Regions from separate parts of the Desulfitobacterium dichloroeliminans LMG P-21439 genome, predicted to be linked through region 1. Evidence: riboswitches for the same ligand, from Rfam matches in the RefSeq annotation. Region 1 holds a riboswitch; each other region holds the start of a gene.

Evidence for each region. A riboswitch is a leader RNA that binds a small molecule or an ion and turns the genes downstream of it on or off. The one in region 1 is predicted to bind cyclic di-GMP.
Region 2: linked by a shared signal. The riboswitch ahead of DESDI_RS03995 (HD-GYP domain-containing protein) and the one ahead of DESDI_RS11335 (Na+/H+ antiporter NhaA) in region 1 are both predicted to bind cyclic di-GMP.
Region 3: linked by a shared signal. The riboswitch ahead of DESDI_RS08495 (sigma factor-like helix-turn-helix DNA-binding protein) and the one ahead of DESDI_RS11335 (Na+/H+ antiporter NhaA) in region 1 are both predicted to bind cyclic di-GMP.
Region 4: linked by a shared signal. The riboswitch ahead of DESDI_RS06740 (hypothetical protein) and the one ahead of DESDI_RS11335 (Na+/H+ antiporter NhaA) in region 1 are both predicted to bind cyclic di-GMP.

The regions. Positions count from the first base shown of each region.
Region 1 covers NC_019903.1:2,402,181-2,407,549, reverse strand. The annotation lists gene DESDI_RS11345 (BaiN/RdsA family NAD(P)/FAD-dependent oxidoreductase) at 1-875, shown strand, start outside; gene DESDI_RS11340 (hypothetical protein) at 1,049-1,618, shown strand; cyclic di-GMP riboswitch class I at 1,744-1,829, shown strand; gene DESDI_RS11335 (Na+/H+ antiporter NhaA) at 1,971-3,140, shown strand; gene DESDI_RS11330 (HutP family protein) at 3,526-3,963, shown strand; gene aroH (chorismate mutase) at 3,979-4,359, shown strand; gene aroF (3-deoxy-7-phosphoheptulonate synthase) at 4,463-5,369, shown strand, end outside.
Region 2 covers NC_019903.1:860,905-866,273, reverse strand. The annotation lists gene sfsA (DNA/RNA nuclease SfsA) at 1-122, opposite strand, end outside; gene DESDI_RS04010 (helix-turn-helix domain-containing protein) at 240-779, shown strand; gene DESDI_RS04005 (helix-turn-helix domain-containing protein) at 821-1,366, shown strand; gene fdhD (formate dehydrogenase accessory sulfurtransferase FdhD) at 1,373-2,191, opposite strand; cyclic di-GMP riboswitch class I at 2,388-2,473, shown strand; gene DESDI_RS03995 (HD-GYP domain-containing protein) at 2,581-3,642, shown strand; gene DESDI_RS03990 (CGCGG family putative rSAM-modified RiPP protein) at 3,706-3,975, opposite strand; gene DESDI_RS03985 (2-isopropylmalate synthase) at 4,108-5,369, opposite strand, start outside.
Region 3 covers NC_019903.1:1,787,171-1,792,539, reverse strand. The annotation lists gene DESDI_RS08510 (recombinase family protein) at 1-384, opposite strand, end outside; gene DESDI_RS08505 (hypothetical protein) at 488-868, opposite strand; gene DESDI_RS08495 (sigma factor-like helix-turn-helix DNA-binding protein) at 1,422-1,871, opposite strand; cyclic di-GMP riboswitch class I at 2,256-2,350, opposite strand; gene DESDI_RS08490 (AbrB/MazE/SpoVT family DNA-binding domain-containing protein) at 2,606-2,848, opposite strand; gene DESDI_RS08480 (hypothetical protein) at 3,448-3,651, opposite strand; gene DESDI_RS08475 (helix-turn-helix domain-containing protein) at 3,813-4,160, shown strand; gene DESDI_RS08470 (helix-turn-helix domain-containing protein) at 4,230-4,559, opposite strand; gene DESDI_RS08465 (helix-turn-helix domain-containing protein) at 4,960-5,214, opposite strand; gene DESDI_RS08460 (VirD4-like conjugal transfer protein, CD1115 family) at 5,219-5,369, opposite strand, start outside.
Region 4 covers NC_019903.1:1,414,347-1,419,715, reverse strand. The annotation lists gene DESDI_RS18045 (SHOCT domain-containing protein) at 13-174, opposite strand; gene DESDI_RS06750 (recombinase family protein) at 194-898, opposite strand; gene DESDI_RS06745 (sigma factor-like helix-turn-helix DNA-binding protein) at 1,459-1,875, opposite strand; gene DESDI_RS06740 (hypothetical protein) at 2,181-2,390, opposite strand; cyclic di-GMP riboswitch class I at 2,463-2,550, opposite strand; gene DESDI_RS06735 (helix-turn-helix domain-containing protein) at 2,787-3,203, shown strand; gene DESDI_RS06730 (ImmA/IrrE family metallo-endopeptidase) at 3,254-3,766, shown strand; gene DESDI_RS06725 (hypothetical protein) at 3,794-4,027, shown strand; gene DESDI_RS06720 (manganese efflux pump) at 4,501-4,806, shown strand.

The sequences.
Region 1 (5,369 bases):
AACAGACGGTAGAGGAGGTTCTCCTTCAAGAAGGCGAAGTCCGCGGGGTTCGTTTAAGCAATGGAAAGATTATTGAAGGAAAGTCCGTAATCATCTGCACTGGGGGAGGATCCTATCCGGCGACTGGCTCCAATGGAGACGGGTATCGAATGGCTCGAAAACTAGGACACAAGGTTATCACACCAAGACCATCGCTTGTTCCGATGAGGACTTATGAAGACTGGGTGACGCAAGTTCAAGGACTTGCCCTAAGGAATGTGGAAGCATCCTTATGGTATGGAGAGAAAAAGCAAAAGACAGAATTTGGCGAAATGCTCTTTACTCATTTTGGGGTGTCCGGTCCTATCATTCTTACTCTAAGCCGTTGGGCGGGGGAGGCCTTAGCCAAAGGAAATAAAGTTCAATTAACAATTAACCTCAAACCGGCACTGACTTCGGAGCAGCTGGATCAGAGGGTCCAACGAGATTTCAAAAAGTTTTTAAATAAGCAGTTCAAGAATTCCTTAGATGAAATGCTCCCCAAGAGTTTGATTCCTGTGATCATTCAGTTGTCTGAAATTCCTCCCGAACGAGCGGTTAATAGTATTAGTCGTGAGGAAAGAAAGCGCCTGGTGCAGTTATTGCAAGTACTCCCTTTAACTATTACGGAAACTTTGCCCTTAGCCGCAGCAATCGTAACAGCTGGGGGAGTGGATGTTAAGGAGATCGACCCAAAAACAATGGCTTCAAAGAAAGTTCAGGGAATTTTTTGGGCTGGAGAAGTGGTGGATGTGGATGGAGTGACTGGAGGATACAACCTGCAAGCTGCTTTTGCCATGGGCTATCGAGCCGGGCGAGCAGCGGGTGAATATGTTTTGACCTATCAGAATGCATAACATTCACAGTGCGCAACATTCACGGTGAATAACGGCGAACAGCGAATTCGTATTCAGGGATGAGTGAAATCTAAAGGAAACAGTGTCTCCACGCTATTTTTATAGAATAAACGAGTTGTTATATCATGTCTTAGTTCAATGTTCGACGCATACACTAGTGAAGAGGTGAAGTTATGCGTCGTTTGAGTTTTTTTAGCAGGAATAAGAAACGTGGAAGAATCAATACCCGCTCTTGGGGGAGAGTGTCGAGTAACATAGGCTCTAGAAAAAGTTCTTCCTTTGGTTTTCAGAAGTTAGAACAGGTTATTGTTCGTGCAGTGGTGCTCTTGACGGTGCTCTTGGTTGTGGTTCAGATGGGACTAGGGTTGGCAAAGGATCCCGTTGATTATTACATTTCAATAGCTCAAGATGTAGAGGCACCCTCCATAAGCAGTACCCCGGTATCAAGTACGATAACACCGGACTTGATACTGGAAACAGTTCCTCACACATCGCAAATAACTCTCAAAGCCGTTCCAGCGGCACCGGTTCGTGTGATTCAAAATGGAAAAGTACTAGGAACATTAGCACGGGGAGAATTGGCGATCTCTGCTCAAACAGGAACACTACAATTAGATGGAACCAATGTGTCAGCCATTGTTCGGGTGCAGGTCATACAGAAAGCTCCAGAGTTTGTTGATCCACGATTGAATCAGGTCGTTATCGTAGAAAGGAATATCCAAACTTTAAGAGTTGGGCGCTAAAGTATGAGTAGGTTAATGTGCATAGCTGTGGGTTGAAAATTTAATGATAAAATATGTTGAATTTTGTTGCCTACAGTAGTTTCTTTGTGCTATACTCGGGTAAATTACGATAATTAAACATCTTATAATGGTTGGGGCAAACTTTGCGAAAGCACAGGACGCTAAAGCTATGGATCTAAGGTCGACAGACTAGGATCGCCAGGCTACAAGTGTTTAAGAACTTCTTAGGGGAGAGTGGTTCCTTTTTGGACTACTCTTTTTTTGTGTCTTTTTTGAAGGGAGGCTGTAGAAAAACGACTGTATGAGTCCGTGGATTATTTTCCATACTATTAACATTTGAGGGGGAGATTTGATGAGTACGCAGAAAAAGACCATTAATTTCTTGCAAGAGTTTTCAATACCATTAATTCTAGGTGTTTTTATCGCACTTGTCTGGGCTAATTTGGCCCCGGAGAATTACCACCATTTTGTGCACAATGAAATTATCGGGAAAATATCCCTTCATTTCTTTGTTAATGATATCTTTATGGTGTTCTTTTTTGCTATGGCTGCGATTGAGATTACCCAGAGCCTGCTGCCTGGAGGTAGTCTAAATCCAATTAAAAGAGCTATTAACCCATTAATGGCTACTGTAGGTGGAGTATTAGGCCCGGCGCTGGTATTTATTGGCCTAAATGCACTTATAGGTAGCCCTGAATTTGCTAAAGGATGGGGTATACCTACAGCCACCGATATAGCCTTAGCATGGCTGGTGGCAAGGATTGTGTTTGGGTCTCATCACGCTGCAGTATCCTTCTTGCTACTCTTAGCTATTGTTGATGATGGAATCGGCCTTATGATTATTGCCTTCTTTTACCCCGATCCAGCCAATCCTGTAGCCCCAATTTGGTTATTGCTTACGTTAGCGGGAATGCTTGTCGCTTATGGACTTAAACGCAAAAACGTCCAGAGCTACTGGCCCTATATCATCTTTGGGGGAGCGTTGAGCTGGACCGGGCTTTATCTAGCTCATGTCCATCCAGCACTTGCGCTGGTATTCATCGTTCCCTTCTTGCCTCACGCTCCTAGAGAGGAGTTTGGCTTATTTGAGGATGACCCCAAGGATCATTCTACTCTGAAGACATTCGAGCATGAGTGGAAGATTTTCGTAGACTTCGGTCTTCTGCTATTCGGATTAACCAATGCAGGGGTAGAGTTCTCAGGAATCAGTACCCTCACATGGCTCGTTTTCATCGCTCTCATAGGAGGTAAAACTATCGGGATATTCCTAATGGGAGCTTTGGCTACAGCTATCGGCTTTCCATTTCCTAAAGGCATGGGGTATAAAGAGCTCTTTGTGGCAGGGGTAATAGCGGCTATGGGACTTACTGTTGCGTTATTTGTCTCAGGTGTGGCCTTTGTCGATCCGGGTCTGCAGGGTGCAGCGAAGATGGGAGCTCTTTTCAGTGCAATTGCGGCAGTTATTGCTATTATTGCAGGTAAGATGCTAAGAATTAAGAAAGTAAAAGACACTCAGAGTTAATGATGTCACCACCCAGTGGTTTGAAGCAGGTCGTCTGGAAAGATTGGACCTGCTTTTTCTTTTGCATCTTTAAGTAGCAGGTCCGGATTATTCGATTGAGTTAATGATTAGGGATTGAAAATTGATCTGATACATCATATAATATAATTTAATATCTTGATAGATATTCTATGTAGAGCATACATAGTGTAGGACGGTTGGGCACTTCGATGTTTTTGTCCCTTAATTTCATAGAGGAAGGATGGTAGGACGGTGAATTAGAGATTAGACACCGTAGGTGTCTTTTTTATTATCTTTTTTAGAGAATGTACTATGTCTGAAATCACTTAGTGTAGTACTATTAAGGTTGGGTTAAGATAATCAAGGGGACCCCTTTGTGAAAGGAATGAATAGAGTGGTAGCTGAGAGTAAGAAAATTGCTATGGCGGCTTTGCGCATGGCCATGACAGAAAGCCGGGAAGAAGAAGCTCACTTAAAGGAAGGATTCGGCCGGCATGGAATCCATACAGTAGCAGTGGATTATGGTGGCGAATATCTTACCGCTATTAAGAAAATCGTAGAAAGAGCCATTGTCTCTGCAAAAAGAGAAGGAGTCATTAAAGAAACTCATGGGGACGAAGGGGCTGTAGCCGGCGCAACTCGGGAAGCACTAAGTCAGATTATGCCGAAAGCCATGGGTCTCAATATCGGCGGAAAAATTGGAATTGCTCGAAGAGACGAACACCTATCGGTAGCAGTCTTCTTTGGAGTAGGACTATTGCATCTCGATGAGGTAGCAGTGGGACTTGGGCACAGAGCTGTCCCCGGAGAAACCAATGCTTAAAGGAGAATGATTAATATGGCCGGTATGCGTGGTATACGTGGCGCAATAACGATACAAGAAAATGATGCAGAACAAATACGTCAAGCAACTCATGAGCTCCTAGAGGAAATAGTAAGGCGGAATTCATTAGCCCCAGCGGATATTGTTAGTGCGATTTTCACATTAACAAAGGATTTAGATGCTGCATTTCCTGCAGCTTTCGCTCGTCAGCTGGGCTGGGATCGCGTCCCGATGCTTTGCCTCAATGAAATCCCTGTTCCAGGGTCTCTACCCCGATGTATCCGCGTTTTGCTTCATGTAGAAAGCCCTTTGTCACAGGAGGAAATCCAACCTGTTTATCTAAGGGATGCAGTAAATCTGCGTAGAGATCTGATGGAGAATGCAGATGTGGATTAAAGATAAGTATGTTAGACAAATTGCGGTGTAGTATGGTAGAACTGCTCGTTTTCTGGATGAATGATACGAAAAAGAATGTAGGATGGTAGAGGGAGTGGAATTGATGATTATTGTCTTAAAACGCGGAACGAGTGAAGCACAAGTTCAGAAAATTAATGAACGTTTAAATGAAGAGGGGTTTAAGGTCCATCTTTCACAAGGAGTAGAGAAGATTATCGTTGGTGCTATTGGTGATCGTTCACGATTAGAAGCTCTGGATCTAGAAGCTATACCTTGGGTAGAGAAAGTAGTTCCAATCCTTGCGCCTTATAAGCTAGTCAGCCGTGAATTTCAAAGTGAAAACACCATTATCAAAATTGGAGAGCATGAAATTGGCGGAGAAGAGATCCATGTTATGGCGGGGCCTTGCAGTGTAGAAAGCCGATCCCAAATTCTTGAGACTGCCCATGCTGTGAAAGAAGCTGGGGCAACCTTCCTAAGAGGAGGAGCTTTCAAACCCCGCACTTCACCCTATGCTTTTCAGGGATTAGAGGAAGAAGGGTTAAAGCTTCTGGCGGAGGCAAGGGAAGAAACGGGACTTCTAGTTGTAACGGAAGTGGTGGACGTGCGCGATGTTGAACTCGTTGCCCACTATACGGATATCCTCCAAATCGGGGCCCGTAATATGCAGAATTTTATCCTGCTCAAGGAAGTAGCTAAAACCAATAGGCCTGTACTCTTAAAACGAGGACCCTCAGCGACTCTAGAAGAATGGATGATGGCTGCAGAATACATCATGGATGGCGGCAACTACCAAGTCATGTTCTGTGAACGAGGGATTCGCACCTTTGAGAACTATACGAGGAATACATTGGATTTAAGTATGGTTCCCGCTCTTCATTCATTATCACACCTTCCGGTCATCGTTGATCCTAGTCATGGGACCGGCCGCTGGAATTTGGTTCCTTCTATGGCGAAAGCAGCGGTCGCAGCCGGAGCTGACGGAATCATTGTTGAGGTACATCCTAACC
Region 2 (5,369 bases), 1.5 Mb from region 1:
TCTTTACAGCGTCCCGTATTCTTAACATGGCAGACTTCTTCTTTGCCGTTAATTTCTACCCTCGCGATGAAGCGATTCGGGCGAGATATAAATTTCCCTGCTCTGATATTTTTATAATGCATAGTTCTCCTAGTCCGTTTTCAAATCTTTTTCGACAACATTCAACCTTATACTACTATATTTTGGAGAAATCAGGTATAATGACGCTAACTCATTTACAAAGGATAGGAGGAATCATTTTGGCGGATATAGGCTCGGCAATCCGCATGATCCGCAAAAACCAAAAGCTCAGCTTGAGAGATATTGCGGAGAAAACTGAATTAACCATTAGTCATTTAAGCCAAATCGAACGCAATCTAGCCAGTCCTTCCTTGGTTACTTTAGAGAAGGTCGCCCATGCTTTAGGACTTCCCATCTCGAGCTTTTTTGTAAACCCCAAATTCACCTCAGAGTATATACCCGAAGAAGCCCAACGGACCATTTTATTAAATGCGGGCATAACCCTGCGCTTCCTTATCAACAATAGCGGTCAGAATAATCATCTCGGTGCCTATATTGCTGAGATCACCGAGCTTGCCGAGGGTATTACTGTTCACCAAGGGGATAAATTCATCTTAGTCCTCGAGGGTGACATGCGCTTTCATGTAGCACAGAGGGAATTTTTCCTTAGTAAAGGTGATACCCTTTATTTTAATGGCCTGATTCCCCATTGGATTAGCGAAAAATCTGAAGGGACTCTTAAATTCTTTGTGGCAACGACCCCACCTGAAGTTTTTTAAGCCCTACACCCTACATATCTAAACTAGGGAGGCGATTATTCTTGATTGAAGTCGGTGAATCCATTCGTGCCATTCGCAAAAGGCTCAATCTCACAACTACTCAATTAGCACAGCAATTGGAGTTAAGCAATGGCTATATCAGCCTCATTGAGAGGGATATCGTTAGCCCTTCCTTGACTACTCTTAAAAAAATCGCTCTAATCTTGAATGTTCCTGTCGAGTCCTTCTTTCTCGATCCAAACTCCGAAGTGGTCTATAGTCATCTGAAAATGCATGAGCAAGAATATCTGCATTCTGAAAATAAAAATTGGCGCCTACTCATCAATCCATCGCCTACGGACCAGATAGGAGCCTATTGTGTGGATATGTCCGATCTGGATAAAAAAATTTACTCACATGAGGGAGTCGAATTGCTCTATGTTTTAGAAGGAGAAAGTCCCATCAATGTGGGAAAAGAGGACTACACCCTTAAAGCAGGGGACGCTTTATATTTCGATGCCTCGATTCTCCATTGGGATGCCAAAGACGTTAAGCTCCCGCGTAAACTCATTGTCGTGACGACTCCACCAGAAAAATTCCATTTTTAACTCTACCTACACCTCAAACGTGGTCTCTGCTTCGGCAACGAGAACCCGCTCCCGGTGGGTATAGACATTCATACAGTTTTTGCGGGCAAAGCCGATGACTGTAATGCCCAACTCTTCAGCCAATCGCAGAGCGAGGTCCGTAGGTGCGGATACCCCGACCAGAATAGGGCAGCCCATCTTCGCTGTCTTAATCACAATTTCTGAGGAGATGCGACCACTAAAAACAATGATTTTTTGAGAAAGATTAACCTTCTCCAAAAAAGCTTGGCCATATAGTTTATCAAGCACATTATGCCGTCCAATATCGACAGCCTGATAATCTAACTTCCCTTCGGATGCTAAGGCCCCGCCGTGGACTCCTCCGGTAAGATGAAAAAGCTCTGAGCCCTCTTCCAACAGATTAATATACTCGCTCACTTTTTGAACAGGGATCTTTAATTGACTCTCAACCTTCTGGGCAAGTCGGGCATCGTTGGCAAAGTAAAAGGTGCTTTTGCCCTTGCCACAGCAGGAAGTGATATAGCGTTTCAGAAAGAGATCCTCACTTAAAGTACGTTCTGAACTAGTCTCCACCCAAACTAAACCCTGCCGCTGATCAAAGGTGATCTTCTTAATCTCATCGAGATGATTAATAATACCTTCCGAACAAAGAAAGCCCACGGCCAATTCCTTTCCTTGGCTGGGGGTGCAGACCATGGTCGCGAACTCTTTTCCATTGATATAGATGGTGAGGGCCTTTTCCACTGCAATATGCACATGCGCTTCACACTGATCTGTTCCCACTATCTTGACAACCTGAGTTTTGTTTGAATTCCCCTGATCCATAAAAAGCCCCCTCCCGATCCCAAAGATAGATAACGTTCTGATAATTCTAACATAAATAAATACAGATTCAAAGATGGCCCAAACTATCGCCAAGCACCATTAAATTCGAGTAAATTCATGATAGCTCCTTGTCCAGAGGAAATTTAGCAATTATAATGGATATACATATGCGCAAGCAGGAAATTGAAAACATAAAGATCGACAATAGCAAACTTGGTGAAAGCCAAGGACGCAAAGCTATGGGTCTTCCAGGAAACACCTGATGATTGCCAAGCTACCGAACACTTAAACTTTGAAATTGTCGCCAAATTATGGCGATTTTTCATTTTGCACACGGGTTAATCCGGGTTTAGAATTGCTTCGAAAAGGATTTTGAAAGGAAGATAAAATTGCGCCAGGTAAGTACTCATCGACTTCAAGAAGGAGATATTCTGGGTCGTACCATATATACCAATGATGGACGAGTTTTGTTAGGAAAAGGAATGGCACTTTCTGCCTCATATATTAATCGTTTAAATAAACTTGGCATCAGCATTGTCTACATTGACGATGAAGTAAGTAAAGATATCGTGATCGAAGATGTCATTTCCGAAGAGCATCGTCGCGAAGCCATGTCCTCCCTAGACAACGCGGTACAAGCGGTTAAAGTCGGCAAGGACTTTGATGGCTTTACGGCCAAAAAATCGATTGATAATATTATTCAGGATATCCTTTTCCAGAAAGATATCTTTATCGGTTTAACCGATATGCGAACCTATGATAATCATGTCTTTGCTCATTCTGTCAATGTCTGCGTTCTCTCAACTGTGCTCGGAAAAGCCCTCAAGCTAGACCACGAAAGCCTGCAAGGACTAGCGATTGGCGCCTTATTCCATGATATTGGCACGGTAAAGCTACCCAAGGAGCTCCTCAAGAAGCGGACGCCCTTTACCCCAGCAGAAGCAGAGCTCTACAAAACTCACGCCAACCATGGCTTTGATATCCTGCGCACCAAGCGCGAGTTGAATTTGCTCAGTGCCCATATCGCCTTTCAACATCATGAGTATTTTAATGGCAGCGGCTATCCCCGAAAATTAGAGGGCGATTCCGTCCATCACTGGGCCCAGATTGTTGGCATCGCAAACTTTTATGATAACCTGGTCAATGACGGCCCCGGCCATACCCATATCGCACCGTATGAAGCTTGCGAGATTTTGATGGGTAGCTCCGATAAATTCTTCCCTAGGGATTTAATCATTACCTTTCTTAAACATATTGCCGCTTACCCGACCGGTTGTACCGTTAAATTAAGCACCGGCGAAATCGGCATCGTTGTGGATCAGAATAAAAGCCTCCCCATGCGCCCCATCGTTAGGGTTGTGCTGGCTGATGAAGACTTCTCTAGTGCTCAGGCCAAGGAATACAATCTGGTGGAAGAACGCACCCTATTTATTGATTCCATTCTGGAGTAAGTATAAAGGCGACCTTATCCTACTTTTGCAGTAAGATAAGGTCGTCTTCTTGTCGTTAATCCCCTACTTCTCAGATAGCTTCCAGACACGCAGTACATAGCCACCGCAGCCGCATTGATCGATGAATTGGTACTTGATACGCTCCCCAAACCGTTGGTCCAGTAGTTCGGTCAAGTAATCGGCCGGATTGCCAAAGGTGGCCGGTGTCACAACGTTGACATAATAGCCCACTCCTGTATCAGCTACTGCCTCTAGAGCATCCTTAATGACAAGGTCACGATCATTTGCATAATCATCATGTTCCAGTCCTACCGAATAGTTCATGTTCTTCATCATTATCCCATCCTTACCTTGAGTCCCGCTTTACTGCCAAACTCTATACTTCATATTAAGAAGGATACCATGAACTGATTGGGAGAAATGTGTTTCAAATCATAGTTTGATATTTAATCTCATGGTCCGAAGTTAAATCGCCTTTTTCATGGTATTGATGGCACTAAATAAGGCTTTCACTGAGGAAGTGAAAATATCCATGTGGATTCCGCAGCCCCAGTGCATCGCACCATCGGGACCGGTAATGCCGACATAGGAAACCGCTTGGGATTTGGAGCCTACCTCCAGTGCATGCTCTTTATAGTTAAGGTTGGAGTAGGATAACCCCAGTTGGCTCTGGAGGGCATTGCTGATTGCGTCGAGACGTCCCTCTCCTTTTCCCGATAACTCCAGTGTTTCATTATTGTAACGTATGGTGACGGTAGTGTGGAAATCTTCCTGGCCGTTGAACCGGAAATTGACCAGTTCAACTGGATTGTCAATATTGACATATTCCTTGACGAAAATATCTTTAATTTCTACGGGCATCAGCTCTTTGTGCAGCTGATCTGAGACATTCTTCACCTTATAACCGAAGTCCTCACGCATCTTAGCCGGCAAATCAAAAGCATAATGCTGTTCCAGCAGGAAGGCAATGCCCCCCTTACCGGATTGACTATTGATACGGATGACATCTCCCTCATACTCCCGGCCAATGTCCTGAGGGTCGATGAGCAGATAAGGCACAGTCCAGTTGTTGCAGTCGCGTTCTTCCCGATATTTCATTCCTTTGGTAATGGCATCTTGATGGGAGCCGGAGAACGCTGCAAAAACCAGCTTGCCTCCATAGGGTTGACGTTCGTGGACTTTCATTCCGGTTAGCTTTTCATAGCCAGCAGTAATATCCAGCATATTTTCAAAGTTCAAGCCGGGGTCCACTCCATGGGAAAACATATTGAGGGCTAAGGTAACGATATCCACATTACCCGTACGCTCCCCATTCCCGAACAGGGTCCCTTCGATGCGCTGTCCACCGGCCAGCAAGCCCAACTCAGCATCAGCTACCGCAGTGCCTCGGTCATTATGAGGATGGAGGGAAAGAATCACATTATCCCGATACTTGAAATGATCGCTCATATACTCAATCTGACTGGCATAGACGTGGGGCATGGACATGGACACAGTTGCCGGCAGATTGATAATTACCTTATTCTCTGGGGTGGGTTCAAACACATCAAGAACCTTGTTGCAGATCTCCAGAGCGAATTCCATCTCTGTGCCCGTAAAGCTTTCCGGTGAATATTCAAATCGGAAGTTGCCTTCCGTCTTGGCAGCATATTGCTTCAGCAATTGAGCACCGCTGACCGCGATTTCAATAATTTCTTCCTTGGTCATCTTAAAGACCTGCTCTCGTT
Region 3 (5,369 bases), 620 kb from region 1:
TTCTAAGCTCATAACAAGCTCATGGTACAGTTCATCAAATTGGGCAAATCTGATTTCGCCTTCCATCGGGGAGTAAAGCCGGATACCCAGTTGGTCGAGTCCCCGGAGAAACTCCAGTATTCTCACCATGTCCCGTCCCAGGCGGTCAAGCCTTTTTACCAGCAGTACATCCATTTTTCCGTCCCCGGCGGCTTTCATTACCTCCAGAAGGCCGGTGCGGTTAAAATCCAATCCGCTGCCGAGATCCTCGGAGCTTCCGGTTACCGCAAAGCCCATCTGCTCCGCATAATCAAAAAGCTCTTTTTTCTGGCTTTTTAAGCTGCCGTGTGCATCTTCGGGCGCATCAATCCGGCTGTAAGTCCATGCGCGTTTCTGTTCTTTCATGTATAACCCTCCGTTTCTGTTTTCCTGAGATAAGCAGGCGGCAGGAATTACTCTCCTGCCGCCTGCTAAAAACTAACTTTCTAGCTTTAGAGAATAACCCATGCTATAGCATCCGGAATTCGGTTTTAATCACGTTCTGTTCTTCTTCGTCCCAAAAGGTCTGAACTTCTTCTTCACCGGCAACCGGGATACTCACCGGATCTTTATCGCCCATCTGCATGGGTACAAGATCTTTTAAGATTTTCTGCAGAAGTTCCTGATTCGGGCAGCGGTTAATAAATTCGCCAAAGGTATTCAGTACAAGCCTATCAAGCCTATCCGTCAAAATCATTTTGTTTGCATGCTCTTTATGCAGCATTATAAAATTAGCAATGTTGGATGGAGAATTTTCGAAATAGTAAACCTGCTCGTTTCCGTCATATCTATACACATGTCCGACGATTAGATCCTTGCTTAACAGTTCTGCTAATACTTCTTTTTCCAATCTGCTTTCCCCCTTGCTTATTTTGAATTTAATCTCACAAGGACGCTGCAGGACAAAATTGTCCTGCAGCGTAGTTTCTGAGATCAAAAGATCTGCTTATTCTTCATTCGCACGCTTTTACTCGACACTACTTCCCAAAGCGTAAAGAGTCATAAAACTCTTATAGGGCAACAGCTTAAACGGTTTGTGGTCGGCAAACCTCATAGGAATTTCACCTCTCCCAGGATCTCTGCGAGCCGCCCCCATTGCTTGAGTCTGTGGCTGGACGGAAGTAGCATTGTCACTGTCCATTTCATTGCGAAACAGTCCACCATAGACTGTTTTATGACCGGGCTTTGCCGCTCGTCACCTTCGATGCCATCGGTTCGACAGATGTCTGTCACCCATCTGCAGGCAGTCTTGGCGCGCCCGTCAATGTCGCTGCCGCTCATCACGGCTGGACAGCTCATGTATTTAAGCTGCCGGATATGATATTTTCAAGGAGCAAAAGGGAGAATAGAAAAACCCCCTCACTTACTTCCACGTTGAGCAAGGGGGTTGAACGGAAAAATTTTTAAATTTTCATAAGTTTTTTTAGCTTGCCGAGAATTTTAACTTTTCTGTCATGAATCGTCATCTGTGGGACTCCGGTTTGCCTTGCCAGTTGATGCTCGCTCTTGCTCCTGAAAAACAGCTCGGTGATCAGCTCCTGTTCTTCCGTTGAGAGCAACTTAAGACAGTCCAGCATTTTCTCAATCAGCACAGCCTTCACAGCGGCATCATCCACGCCTTCAGCATCGGCGGCAAACTGCCTGTTTTCCTCCATGAGTCGTTCATAGGAGTCCTCCCGGCTGGGCAGGTATGTAACGGTTCCTTTGACGTAGTCAATCTTATGCCGTTCGATTTTCAGATCGAGCTGCTGGTATTCCATCTTGCGGTCGCTTTTTTCCAGTACCTCAATAATTTCGTCGCTCAAATCGGGATATTTCTCCCGATAATTTGTCTTTCTATTATATTTAGCCATAGGGCTTGTCCTCCATTTCTTGATGTTTGAAATCCTGAAATGAAGAACAAGCGGAGGAGAGCGGCAGCCTATTGAGTTCGATTTTTTATTTAGAGAACAGAAAAAGCCCGCAATTTGCCAATAGCAAATTACGGACTCTTTAATGTCGTCCGAATTACTTGTTAATTGATTTATGTATTGAGTCTTACGAAAGACAGGAATGTCTTTATTTCAAGCCCTTTATAGCTGCCTTTATCCTCATTTTGCCCTCCTTTTTATCCGGGCAAAATGTTTAAAAGACGGGATGACAAATAAAGCCACATTCACGGCATTTGAATTTATAAGTTGTGCCAAAAATAAAACCCTGCCTAAAAAAGGGCAGAGTTACGTTAAGAACACAATCAGTTCGGTAGCCAGGCTGTCATAGTACTACTGCAAGTAGCCCCTTAGACCCTGTGGCTTTGCGTCACTGCTTTTAAACAGTTTTGCCCTTGTCGCATGATTAACTTTTTCTTTGAAAAGTAATAAGACTGGCATCACTTCCTTAAAAGTTACGACCATAAAATTTATATTATTCCAATTAATTCCATTATACAATGATTAATTTCAAATATTTGTCATTTCATGTCGTTTAAATTGTTAAAAAATATTTATTAACTATTTTTTAATAAATTGACTCCATTATTAAAAACAATCCCAAAAAAACCGAGTGCGTTTTTGCACCCGGTTAAGTAGAGTTCTAAATTTTAATATCGTTAAGCTTTGTTTATGATCTCCTTGCATGATGTACAAACATGTTTATCCATCACATGGATAAGATTATCTTTACCCTTACAAAAAACACATCGTTCTGTTGCTTTATGTAAAACGATAGTTCCTTTTTCATTAGTACAAATATCAATTTCATCACCAGATTGAATGTCGAGGCTTGTCCTTAATTCAATCGGCAAGACAACCCTACCAAGCTCGTCTATTTTTCTTGTAGTAATCACTTTCATAATCGTTTCTCCTTATATCTATTTAAGCCGTTCTGATGCCTTATGACGGGTATGGTTATACCCGCTGAATTTTATGCTATATTTGTTTGCATAAAGTTTTTTCTTTGTATTCATCATTACAAACCGGATTGATCTTTGCCAGACTCGTATATATAGATTCTAGCTGCCAGATGCTGTTGCATTGACGATCCAGGCGTTTGCTTAGTCTCAATATCTCGTCAGAAGTATATGGCGGCCCTTTCTCAAAAAGAATTTTACCTTTTTTTCTACATCGCATAATAAGGTACCAATGCCACTCGATTCTGATTGCTAACATCTTCATACAGAGTTTTTTGTACATGAATATCACTCCCGTTACTAATACTAATAGAGGTAATGTAACTCTACTAGTATTAGTATATCATGGTTAATATGTCAATATCTGTCGAAAGAAAAATATATAGATAAAAATAATTCTTTTTATTTTTTATGTATTCTATGCTCTAAAATAACCAATCCAGCAAGCACTATAACCAGTATTCCGATCAGAGTGAAAATATAAATAGGGTCAGGCATTTTCCCATATTTACTGTAGTAATCAAGTACAAAATTCACATTTATCACTTCCTGCCGTTTTTATTTAAATGAATGATGTTCTCATCAAGGATGTTTACGCTCTGCCTAGACTGTTTCTGTTTGGATTCCTCATGCTGCTTTTCTCTATGCTTTTTTATTAAATTCACTATACCTGTTACAGCAAGAATGCCGGTTAAGACAGCCAAAGCTATCAGGTTGTCTCTTGGATTATCCGAATACCACATCATCGAATCTCGCCTCCTTTGGAAAAAAATGCATATATTCCAAGTATAGACAAAATTCATACCTCAGTCAAGGCTTATTAGTCATAATCTTAATAAATCTGACTAATATAACCTTGTCATTATCACCGCCACCATATAACTTCTATATGATGGGTGGTGATTTAATGAGTGATATTTCAAAAATTGTAGGTGACAGGATAAGGATTTTAAGATCTGAAAAAGGGTTGAGTCAAGAGGACCTGGCAGGAAAAGCAGGCATAGATTCCTCTCATTTAGGCAGATTGGAAAGAGGAGAAAGGAACCCTTCTTTAATTAGCTTAGATAAAATCCTTAAGGCCTTGGGAGTAACTTTCGAGGATCTGTTTAAATACATACAGCCGACTAACACGGAAACGGACAGTACCACAATGTCCCTGATAATAAACAAGCTTAATACCTTAAGTCTTGAAGACCAAAAACTGATTTTAAATCTTATCGACACGACGTTTCAGCTAATGAAGCATAAAGCCTAGCAGTTAAAAAAACTGTTAGGCTTGTTTTTTATGCGGCTCTATAAAGTTCTGTGTATCATCTGAACATAGTTATTTAGACTTTGCCTCTTTTATCAGTGTTTCCACAACTGAAAAAATTCTTCTCTGTTCATCCTGCGGCAAATTGCCGATTGCTTCAGACAACTTTGATGCTTTGATTTTATCGCCCGCATTGATTACATCCATTAAAATATCATCCGCTGATACATCCAGGCTGTTTATGATCTCAATTAAAGTTTCAACACTTGGAGTTTTTACACCGCGCTCAATGGCAGATAAATAATTAGGAGTCAGCTTAACAATTTCTGCAAATGATTCCTGTGTATAGCCTTTTGCTTCTCTGTATTGCTGAATCCGCTTGCCGATAGCCTTATATTTCATAATACTCACCTCCGATAACTCTATTAGTATTATATTAACGCCATAAGTAACAGTATATTATTCAGACATATAGACCAACAGTTTCCATTTGAGTTAGTATAACGCCATTGGTGTTACATATATAAATTTCTTTATGGGAACGAAGAAGTCAGGCGGAACATTTTTGTTCCCCCTGATATTAGTTTTATCATATTTCGGCCTTACTTTTATACTGTTCTTTTTTTAAGTCAGTTTCACTCTGATCAGCAAAGAATTTATTGTTCTTTTTCTGTAGATAAGATCTCTTAGAGTGAGAGGTTCGCCTTCATGGTTCACCATGAACCATTCCTGAGTTCACCGAATAAACAGACACCCCCCTTGGTGGAAAATGATTTTATTCTTTATTCCAGCTACAGGGAGCTTAAAGAATAAAGTACATACAACTGCTCTTACCGCCGTTTTCGCGCCACCTTTGTTCCTTTCTTATGTGGCTGCTTTTTTCTAGATCAGCAAGAGCACGCTTGACCGTACTGCGGGACAGCTTCAAATCCTTCGCTATGGTACCAATCGCTGGATAGCATTTGCCGTCCTTATCAGCGCGGTCATGCAGGTACATATAGACAGATCTCGCCCGGTGCGGCAGCTCCGATGCATAAACGGGTGTAAAGTAACCCACGGCTTCACTTCCTTTCAGGTCCCTGTGGTTGTACGAATTGTTCAAAGGTTATTGTTTGCGTTGGCGTATGCACCGGGCCGCCCGACGCAGCCGCTTCTGTTTCAGCTTCCTCCGGCACCTCCAAACAGGCGGAATGGCGCCGGATGATTTCTTCC
Region 4 (5,369 bases), 990 kb from region 1:
ATCCAGGTGTTTTTACGCATATACCTTGGAAAGCTCCGGCGTGAAGGTTTGGCGGTTCAATTCATCTATTTTTTTGTACTCGGCAGGGGAGATAAGACCGTTACGGAGCATGATATCCAACAGCTTTACCGCTACCTTATACTTCACTTCGTTGGCTGCCTGATTTTTTGACATATTGCTCGCCCTCCCTTCATCACAAAGAAAGGGAAGGGCTTCGATAATCTAATTGGATTTGACCCTCCAACGGCGAATAAAGCTCCACGCCCAGCTGATCCAGACCTCTTAGGAACTCCAGCAATTTTGCCGTATCCCGCCCCAGGCGGTCAACCTTCTTTACAAGCAATACATCCATTCTGCCATCACCGGCAGCCTTCATGACCTCTGCAAGACCGGGGCGGTCAGAATCTAGACCGCTTCCTATATCCTCAGATTCGCCAACGACTATAAATCCCATCTGCTCGGCGTAATCCGTGAGCTCCCTTTTCTGCCCTTTCAATACACCGTGGGTATCCTCCGGTGCATCGATTCTGCAGTAAATCCATGCTCGCTTCTGGCTTCCATGACTTAGAAATTCAAGAGCTTCATCAATACTCACAATCGGAATACTGAGAGGCTCCTTATCGCCCAGCTGCATCGGTACCAGCTCTTTCGTGATCTCCTGCAGAAGCTTCTGATCCGGGCAGCGGTTAATAAATTCTCCGAAGGTATCCAGCACCAGTCTGTCGAGCATATCCGTCAGAATCATCTTGTCCGCATGTTCCTTTTTCAGGATGATAAAGCTTGCAATGCCGGACGGGGATTTCTCAAAATAGAATTCCTGACATTCTCCGTCAAGACCGTATACATATCCGATAATTAAATCCTTCTTCAGTAATTGTGACAATGCTTCTCTTTCCATTTCGTTTTCCTCCCTGATATGTTGAATTTAATCTCAGAAGGATACGGCAGGACGAAAAAGCCCATCCTGCCGCATAGTTTCTGAGATCAAAAATGATCTGCTTGTTCTTCATTACGAATTTGCCGCTTCTATTCGACACTACTTCCCGAAGCGAAAAAGCCTTTCGGCTTATAGGGCGACAGCATAGATGGTTTGCCGGTTAAGCAAACTCCATAGGAATTTAACCTCTCCCAGGATCTCTGGAAGCCGCCCCCATTGCGATGTCTGTGGCTAGGCGGAAGTAGCATTATAACTGTCCATTTCATTGCGAAACAGTCCACCATAGACTGTTTTATGACCGGGCGTTCCCGCTCGTCACCTTCGATGCCATCGGTTCGACGGATAAAATTTATCCGCAGGCAGTCTTGGCGCGCCCATCAACGTCGCTGCCGCTTTTCACACAGCTGGACAGCTCATGTATTTATGCTGTCGGATATAAAATTTTTAAAGAGCAACAGGGGAATAAAAAAATCCCCTCACTTCTTTAGGGAAAAAAGTGAGGGGGTGCACGGAAAAACTTTTTATTTTTCCATCATTTTTTTTAGTTTCTTAAGAATCCTGCCCTTGCGGTCATGTATTGTCATCGCTGGAATACCGGTTTCCTTTGACAGCTGACGCTCGCTTTTACCCTGAAGATATAGCTCTGCGATGAGCATTCTTTCAGATTCATCTAACATTTCGACGCATTGGCGCAGCTTTACGATCAACATCTCGGTTATGATCTTATCCTCCATGGAATCTTCTGCAGCAGAGATTATGTATTCTACGGAGATACCTCTCTCTCTGCAACCTTCAATCGAGATGTTGTTTACCTCCGCCAGCTTGTCCAGGTACTTTTCCCTGTCACGGCATTGGTAATAGGCTTTATAGACCTCTTTGGTCACAGAGATTCGCTTGCCCCTGACGAGCAAGGAATAATTTTTATCATAGTTATCCATGAGCTTGTCCTCCATTTCGTGAATTTGAAAATCTGGAAATGAAGAACAAGCGGAGGAGAACGGCAGCGAGCTGCCATTATGAAATTGCAAAAAATATAAGCCACTTGTTTAGCTCCTTTCTGGGGAGCCAAAACGAGCAGCTTTTGAATGCAAAAACCGGCCGAGCCTGACGCATAGCAATAGTGCTACTCGTCAGGCCCGGCCGGCATCTTTATAATCACTCCGCTTTTATAAGGGGAGGATAGCGTCAAGCGCTGGAATCGAATATATAATATTTATTTTATTTGGCTGGAGTCTACCCTATATTAAGGAGTCCGAGACTTGTTTATCTTATAAACCTCGCTATTTTCCAGCATGATTGAAACCTGAGATTTGCACAGGTGGCATTTCAAGCTGAGAACATCGCTTTCGGCCTCACTCGTTTCAGCCACCAAGGCTAACGCCTCAGCATTTCCGCTGTAATCAGCAATTCGACGTCCGCAATTCGGACATTTGAGTTTAATCTTTTTGACCATCTCGTACCCTCCTACATTATTTTCTCTATCAACACAAACGCCTGCTCTAAAAAAGGGCAGGCATTCGCACAAATCGGCAGCTAGGCTGTCATGGCGCAACAAACGCTTTAGACCCTCGGCTTTGCGTCCCTGCCTTTTGGCAGGTTTGCCCTTTACTAAATATTTTGCTGTCAGAGTAATTAAAGCCGTCTTGCTTCTTTGCAGACGGTCGCTTTTAGGTAATCCTTTAAGGTTCAATTCGTTGGTACCACTGCAAAAATGCTTCTTGACACCATGTGCAACATAGATTATGATAAATATGCAGGTTATCTTCATATTTGAATTATATGAAATTAAGTTGCACTTGTCAATAGGTGGTAAGAATATTATCTGCTTAAACATAGGAGGGCGGTCAGCATGAAATTCGGAGAAAAAATAAAAAATGCCCGCGTCGCAAAAGGCATGACGCAGGCGGAACTGGCGAAGGCGGTTGGGGTATCCCTCCGCACGATGGTCAGCTATGAAAACGGAGATTGCTATCCTAAGAAGCGCGAGGTATATGGGAAGCTGGCTTCAGCTTTAGGCGTTGATGTGAATTATCTGCTGACCGAAAATGAGGAGTTTATAAACGCTGCCGGAGAAAAATACGGCTACCGTGGAAAGAAATATGCTCAGCAGCTCGTCACTGAAGTCAGCGGCCTTTTTGCCGGCGGCGATATGGACGACGAGGACTTGGACGCCGTTATGAGAGCAATCACCGATGCTTATTGGATAGCCAAGGAGAAAAACAAAAAGTATACTCCTAAAAAGTACCGCAAAGCCGACAAGGCGTAGTCCGTTTTTTGGGACTGCTGCTGTGAAGAATTAGCATAGGGGTGATTTCATTGAACAAGACACATATTTATGAATCCGCTGAAAAATATGTCCGGCGTTTTGGAACGCGTAACCCTTTTGTTATAGCAGACAGGCTGGGCATTGAGGTTCTGTTCCGCAATGACTTTACAAAGCTGAAGGGGCTTTACCGCGTAATTCAGCGGAACCGCTTCATTTTCATAAATAATAAACTACCTGAACAGGTGCAGACTCTGGTATGTGGCCATGAACTTGGACATGACGCACATCATCGTAATCTCGCTGATGACAGCCCGTTCCGTGAATATGTTCTTTATTCCATGAATACACGTCCTGAGTATGAAGCCAATTTGTTTGCGGCTTCACTGCTTTTTCCTGATAATGAGGTTCATGAGTATGCCCGTGAAGGCTATGATGTTGTCCAGATCGCAGCGATGATGAACACAGATATTAATCTCATGCTAATAAAGATGGGAGATATGAACTCCAGAGGCTACTCGTTCAATACAGCATACACCCCACGTTCAGATTTCTTGGGAAGATAACTGGTCTTTCCGAGGAGGAATGCATACATGGCTGATACTAAGGTTTATGTGCCTGTAATGACCGCTTTTGATAAGGACGGTATATTATTACCGCTCGAACTGACTTGGGAGGGCGGCTCTACATATCTCATTGACCGGGTTATTCACATCCGACCTGCGGCGGAAATGAAAGCCGGAGGGCAGGGCGACCGGTATACGATCAGCGTAAATGGACAACAGGGTTATTTGTTTTTCCAGAGAAATGCCTCAATTCGACAATAATATAGGACGCTGTTTTTTAACGGCGATTACGTATAAATTAACATAAAGCCCCTCTTACATTGGCAGCTAGGCTTCTTGTTGCTAGCTGATACAGTAGCAGATGATCCATTCTTGAATTAAAGAGCAAAAACGCTATACTCCAAAATTTAATACTCCAAGTTTAAAGCATTTCCAATCTGGCTCAAAAATCAGAGCAGAAAATGGCCGTTTTCGTCTAGGTGCATAAAAAACCTAAATGCCTTCACGCGGGGCTAAATATCGACAGTCGCAAAGCAGAAAGGTTTATAAACCGGAGAAGCCTGTCGAAAGAAAAGATTTCTTTCGTACAGGATTATTATTTCTACAATAGTCAGTCTTTCATATATTAAAAGCACGGATAAGAAAAACAACCACTAATGAAGGAGAATTTTTGTTGAACTATTACAATTATTGTTTTCGCACTGGCTTTGAACTTTAATGTTTTTATATTGTCCATGTATGTTAGGACAAAAGTTTTGAATACACGCGCCATCCCTTTTATCTCAGTTATGATTGGTTTTTGTCAAAGCCTGATACCCCTAACTGGATATCTAATCGGTAACATTTTAGGCACGGCATTTGGTGAAACGAGTACTAAGATTGGGGCCTTCTTATTAGTGTTTATTGGGCTTCAACTCATTCGTGAGTCTACAGATATTACCCCAAAACAAATCGGACAAAATCTCATTCTTGCTAACTTGGGAGTGGGGTTTGAAGATCTCATGGCTGGAGTAAATATGGAACTTTGGGCAAAAATTTAGTGCTTTATTTTAATCTTTTTCATAATATCAATCATCTCAAATTTTACAGCCTTTAATCTCGGGAAAAGAATTCGTGGAATTAAGCATTTTCGGGCTGAATTAGCCACTGGAGTTATTTTACTGACAATGGGAGTTATCCAGTTGCCTCGAGCTTAGCAATGTTTTATGAACATAAAATCCCCCTATGATCAGTCTTTCTATCATAAGGGAGATCAGTACATTAGAGAATTAACGGAAGATTAGCAAGCGCTACTAACAAAACCGCTTGGGCAAAGAAAACAGTCAAAGGAGGATACTCCTGAAAATTGGGAGATAAAACCCCGCCCAAGTATTCCATGATCGGAATGACACCAGGCAGAGAGAAAATCGTTGTAAAGAGAAGAAGAACAATGGAGAGTGAAATACCATAAATCGTCAACAACAACAAGGGAAATAGCAAGGAGTACGAGCGTTAAAATAATACCGATTCCCATTATGCGTAAGCCATTGTCTATGAGGAGTTTTCTAGCATATCGGAAGCGACTTTGCAGTAAATACCCTAATAGGGTGAGTAAAAATATCGA